Regions from separate parts of the Flavobacterium ginsengisoli genome, predicted to be linked through region 1. Evidence: riboswitches for the same ligand, from Rfam matches in the RefSeq annotation. Region 1 holds a riboswitch; the other holds the start of a gene.
What was found. A riboswitch is a leader RNA that binds a small molecule or an ion and turns the genes downstream of it on or off. The one in region 1 is predicted to bind cobalamin.
Positions count from the first base shown of each region.

Region 2: linked by a shared signal. The riboswitch ahead of P5P87_RS21605 (TonB-dependent receptor plug domain-containing protein) and the one ahead of P5P87_RS05970 (TonB-dependent receptor) in region 1 are both predicted to bind cobalamin.

Region 1 covers NZ_CP121110.1:1,307,687-1,310,860, forward strand. The annotation lists gene P5P87_RS05965 (TonB-dependent receptor domain-containing protein) at 1-134, opposite strand, end outside; gene P5P87_RS05970 (TonB-dependent receptor) at 46-1,236, opposite strand; cobalamin riboswitch at 1,361-1,564, opposite strand; gene P5P87_RS05975 (DUF4440 domain-containing protein) at 1,612-1,989, opposite strand; gene P5P87_RS05980 (YybH family protein) at 2,072-2,518, opposite strand; gene P5P87_RS05985 (hypothetical protein) at 2,754-3,174, shown strand, end outside.
Region 2 covers NZ_CP121110.1:4,557,131-4,560,304, forward strand. The annotation lists gene P5P87_RS21605 (TonB-dependent receptor plug domain-containing protein) at 1-1,454, opposite strand, end outside; cobalamin riboswitch at 1,482-1,691, opposite strand; gene cobC (alpha-ribazole phosphatase) at 1,757-2,290, opposite strand; gene P5P87_RS21615 (adenosylcobinamide-GDP ribazoletransferase) at 2,275-3,060, opposite strand.

The DNA.
Region 1 (3,174 bases):
TCGATGACGCGGGTTGCAAGTACATTTCCTAAAACTTTAAAACCTTCATATCGATACGAAGTGGCAAGAGAAACTAAAGCGGTATAACGCTCGCGGAAAAGAAAACTGTGTCTGAATACCTCTTCTAGTTGCATTTAATTTATTGTATTGAAAATCGGTCGACAGCGAAACATCCCAAGTTGGTAAAATGCTGTACATATTAACAGCCGAAAAATAAGCTTCCTGCTGATAATAACTATCATCAGATTGTGCGCCTTCGGTTACGGTTTCTCCTAAAACATTGGTTGTGTCTCTAGCAATATAATGCGTGTAATCGTAAGCAAATTTTCCTTTTAGCTGAAACTTATATTTTTCAGAAACGTCTTTAACTAAGGAAGCCTGAGAGAAAAAATTCTTGTCAAATTGACGAAAACCATCTCGAAACTTATTTTCTACAATAGCTCCTGGAGCGCCTCTTTCAGAATCGTAATAATACACTTTCGCGTCCCAAGCTCCTTTATTTAGTTTCCCAAAAAGCCCAGATTCAAACCTAAAAGCTTCAATATCGCTATTCCATCGCGTTGCTGTAGTATCGTAGGCAGTGCTTCCGTCTTGATTTTTTCTTTTGTATCTAAATTTATATTGTCCATTCGACTTAATGTATTCAGAGCTTACACTCATACTGACTTTATCGCTCAGCTTTTGTTCCCATCTAAAAGAAGGATCGTGATAATTTATAGACATTGTTTTGTAACGAACCAATAGATTTGTTTTTTTATTGCCCGAAAAAGATGGGCGTTTGGTTCGTAAATAAATGGCAGAAGCAGAAGCAAAATCTTTAGCCGATTGAAAAATTTCACTTTTCTGGCCATTGTACATCGTCAACGATTCCATGTCGTCAAGCGAATACTTTCCTAAATCGGTTACACCGTTTTGAGCATTTCCAAGCTGAATTCCGTCATAAAAAACACCAACATGATGCGTGCCCATGTTTCGAACATCAACGGTTTTAAGTCCGCCGACTCCTCCATAATCTTTAATTTGAGTTCCGGCAAAATAACGAAGAGCATCTGCGACATTATGAGTCGCGAGATTTTCGAGCAGAACACCCGAAAGGCTTTGTACAGGAATTACTTCCTGATATGGTTTTCCTTTTAAAACAACTTCTTTTAAAACCCGCGAACTATCAGTCACCGCTTGAGAATGAAGCAAAAAAGGAACAAGTACTACAAAAACAGAAAATAAAGTTTTCTTCAAATTACACATCACGATTTTATTAAATAAACTTTGCGTGATGCAGTAATTACAAAAACATAGAAATAGGCCAACTATCCTAAATAGCAGGTCATTATCTTGTCATCAACTTCATACCACGAAAGTTTTAAACTATGTGATCGTGGCAGGTCTCCTGACTTATTCTATCTTTAAACGGCCTTCTCACCCCGCAAAGCGGTACAATGGCATTAGTAATGTTTAAAGACTTATATAGAACTTACAGTAGCGGGTCTGTTCAGGATTTACACCTGATTCCCTTTTAACTGCTTTTTCTGAATTGAAAAAACAGACCAAAATCAGTCGCAAAGATATAACTCAACTATGGCGTCTGCAAGTTAGAAGTCGGTTTTTTAGTTTTTAATCATGATTAACCATTTGTCTAAAAAGCATTAACGTTCCTTTTTCGTTTCTTTTCCAGACGTTTATACTTTTTCCTTTAACGTTTCCGTGGTTGGTTCCGTCACGCCAATCGACATTATAAAATCCAAATTCTACAATGGCCTTTTTTGTGACAATAACTCCCGAAGTCTGAATGGAGATTTGTTCAATTTTTAAAGTTCCAGGTTTTTCATGCTCTGTAAAATAAGCTGTAATATCTTTTTCTCCAGAAAGAATTGGCGTATAGTACGTTAAATACATCGCATCTGGCGTGAACATTTTTGCATGCTCTGCTCCCAGTCTATTCTGAACCAAATTTTTAATAGAACCGTTTCTTTCTATTACTTCATTAATCAATTTGTCTGACGAAGTGTACTCTTTTGTTAAAGGAACTGTTGTGTCATCAATTTCAGGAATAAATCTATCATCAAAATAACTATTAGCACCCCAAATTTCTGCTTGCGATAGTCATTTTATTTTTAGACGTTTTTTTCCATAAAACCATATATTTTCCTAAATAAGCGTACGGTTTTAAGTCTTTTAAGTGCAGGTTTTCAGTAAAATTTCCAATTTCTAGAATATAATTTCCAAAATCCTGCAATTCTAAAATAGTCTTTTGAAAAGAATTGACTTTTGCCTGATCTAACCATTGTTCATAAAACGCCGCAATCATTTTCTTTCCAACTCTTTGCCTATTATGTTCTGGCATTAACACAGATTGATCTGTATAGAATTTTAGCATCATGTCCTTATTGTTTTCAAATAAGGCACTACAAAAGCAAGCATTATAATCTTCAATTTGTTTTCTAACATCTGAGTCTGTTTTATTTTCTTGAGAAAAAACACTAACTACAAAAAAAAGAAAGGCTAAACTTAACTTAATCATATCTTATTACATTTGATTAAAACATAAAGATACAACATTGATAATCAAAATTTTAAAAACACAAAATTGCATTTAAAAACTGCTTCAGCAGAAACTTGTTTTTATAAAATATAAAGTTAATTTTTAGAAAAATTACATCTTATTGGGCAATAATTAGTTCTATAAAATGTTTATATAAAAGATTATGATGCATCTAATCTTTACATCAACCCTTCAAGATTAATATATACAAAAGATGAAAAAAATATTTTTTATAATTGCCTTTATTTCTTTTTCACTGCACAGTTTTGCACAGGAAATCGATAATAAATTCAAGCCTATTCCGGCAAAAGACGCCACAAAAAAAGAAGTTGTTCCTCCTAAAGAAGCAGCGCCAAAAGAAAACCCGCCTGCTCCTATTGAGAAACCTGCACCGTTACAAGTTAATCCAGACGAATTGTTTAAAGATCAAAATCTATACAAACCAGAGGCTAATGTTGAAGGCATTTTTTATAGAAGAAATCAATTTTTAGGCAATTTCAACACTACAGCGGTTACATCAACTATTATGTATCGCGATGCAGCTTTTGTAGACGGCGATAAAGTAAAAGTATATTTAAACGACAAAGTAATTGAACCCGAAGTATTTTTAACTGGCGACTTTAAAAGCGTAAAAA
Region 2 (3,174 bases), 2.2 Mb from region 1:
TCGGTTCCATAACTGTTTACTTTATCTTGGTTTTTAGGAGTCCAAATACCGTTTGCGCCTGGAACCCATTGCAGCATATCGGTAATTTTCATATAATAAAAATTCTGCGTCCAAGTCAGGTTTTTGAATGTAAAAACATTACCAATTTCTCCCTGATAAGAACTTTCGGGTTTTAAGTCTAGATTTCCTCCTGGATTCCAATACAAATCATTGTAAGTTGGAATTCTAAAGTTTCTAGAAACATTCAGTTTTAAATTGTACCAATTATTGAATTTATAAGAAGATCCTAAATTGAATAAAACTGGAGATTTGTAATTGTCTGTAAATTCTTTTCTAACCCCAAGTTCGTTCTTCCAGTTAGCGCCAAAATCTTGTCTAACCAACAAAGCGACAGAACTGATTTCACGAATATGGCTTCCAAAACTAGTTCCGTAACCATTTGTTCGACTGTAATCTACAATTCCGTTTATATGTGTCTCTTTAAATAAATGATAATCGACGTCAAGCTTAGTAATCAAGTTCTCCGTTTTTCCGTATGTATAATTTTTTAAAGAATTATCGGCAAAATATTGATAGTTTTCGAAAATGTAAGCGGTTTTGAAATTAGTCTTTAATTTTCCAAAATTTCCGTCGTATTCCAATAAATTTCGGTTAAAACCATTTATGTATTTGCTTTTCGTTTCAGATTCTGTAACCAAAGAAGTATTGCGGTCAGTGTTTGAAGTCTGGCTGTACAGTTTTAAAATATGATTTTGATTGAATTTATAACCCACATTGGCATTTAACGTAATAATATCGTATTGCCCATTTTGGTTCCATCGCTGTTCACCTCTCCATGTATAGCGATCTAAGTATTTATAATCGTTTGTTGAGCTGTTTTTAGAAAAGCCAATTTGGGTACTCCATTTTTTATTTGAAATAGAAGTTTTGTAATTAATCCCAATTGTATTAAAACTGCCATAATCTAGTCTTAAATTATTCTCAAAACGATTAAAAAACAACAAATCGTTGTTTAAATGCACAGTACCTCCAACTGCGCCGCTTCCGTAAATTACACTTCCACCACCTGCTTTTACACTTATTGAATTATAATCTGAGCCCGAAATAGTATTAAAATCGGTACTTCCGTTCATTTGAGAATTAATGTTTATTCCGTTCCACATAACAGCTGTTTGCGAAGAAGTTGTTCCTCTAAAAGAAACCGTAGAAAGCATTCCTCGTCCATATTCTTTAAAATATAAAGTCGAATTAAAGTTCAATAAATCGGTTAGGAGCGCCTCGTTTTTATTGATTATAGAATCATTCAGTTTTAAAACAGATTGTGAAGCCGAATAGGTTTTTAAATTCTTATCTGAAACAAAAACTTCTTTCAGACTGGTAATAGAATCGTTCTGCGCCGAAATAATCTGGCACACAACAAATAAACAAAAAGTAAAAAATCTTTTTAAAGTCATAATTTCTTCACTCTTTTTCCCGAGAGTTTGATATTTGTTATAAAGGCAGGTCTCCTGGCTTGCGTCTTGCTGTTTACCTTCCCATCGCGCGCGGCGTGACAGTGGTTTGTAGTTTACAGCAAGCGTTCGTTTTTTTGAACTTAGCTTACAGTTGCGGGTACAGCTCAAGAATTATACTTGATTCCCTTTTAATGTATTTTTTAAATTAAAAACACAACCTTAATTTGTCGCAAAGATAAAGTTAAAAATATTGATTATTCAAATTTGTTTTAGGTTTCATGAAAAATTATAAATAATTAGCATTAAAAACTGATTTTTATAACTTCTCCGAAATCAACTTTATTATTGAAGGCGTCTTTTAATGGAAGCGAACTCTGATGGCATAAAATGCTTCTGATGATTCCTGCATGTGCAACAATTACAGTTGGCTGATTTATTTTTGAAAGTGTTTCCGACAAAAAATGGCCAACTCTTTCATGTAATTCAATAAAAGATTCTCCGTTTGAAACCTTGATATTCACGAAATCTTCCATCCAAGGATTGAGCTCTTCTGACGGAATTTCGTTCCAGCTTTTCAATTCCCAATCACCAAAATTCATTTCTTTTAAGCGTTCGTCTTCCTGATACGAAATGGTTTTGATATTTTCTTGAATGTGCTTGGCTAAAATAACACAACGTTTTAATGGACTAGAAAAGATAATCGCCTCTGAAGGTAATTCTGAAATGATTCTGCTAAAAATTTCCTCAAAAGGTTTTGCAATATCAACATCTGATTGTCCGTAACAAATTCCTTTTTCACAAACTGTTTCGGTATGACGAACTAGATAAATTTCCATAAAAATAAAATGCTTAAGTAAAATACAACTTCGCAAACTTGCTGTGTTGCGCCAAGGCAATCTCCAGTATAACCATCAATCCATTTCTGAAAATAGCGCGCTAGAAAATATCTCGTTATGAAAACAGGAATAATAGCAAGCAGAAATTTCAAATCGAAATAAGAAAATACAATTAACGGAACTAAGCCAAAAAAGAAAGATCCAAAAACTTCTTTCCAAGTATATTGTTTTGCAATTGGTTTGCTTTTGCTCGAAGCATCGTCACGAGAATATTCGTGTGTGAAAATAATGCTTATTGCGGCAAGTCGACTCAATGAATGAGCAGAAATAAACAAAAGGAAAATGAGAAGAATATTATTTGCAAAAAGTAAAACGGATTCTGCAAGCAATTTAAATTTTAGTAAAAAAAGCAAAACCAATCCGATTGCTCCGTAGGCTCCAATTGCACTGTCTTTCATTATCATTAAGATTTTTTCTTTAGTCCAGCCTCCGCCAAAACCATCACAGACATCTGCAAAACCGTCTTCGTGAAAAGCGCCTGTGGTTAAAATAGAAGTAATGATTGCTAGTATGACAGCAATTTCTGAAGAAAGAAAAAATGAAAAAAGATAAAAAGCTAAAAAAGAAATACCGCCAACAATCCATCCAATAAATGGGAAATATCTTGTGGCTTTATTTAAATAATCTGGATGATGCGTAATGTTTTTTGGACATGGAATTCTGGTGTAGAACATTAAACAGGTGAAGAAAATGTGTAGTTCTTTTTTCATTTGATTATGATTGTTTGGCTAAAGCCCTTTTTGGGAGCAAATTTATAACCTCCAGATAAATCTGGAGGCAATTCAAAATAAAATTAAAAAAAAGATTTCTATGAATTGCCAACA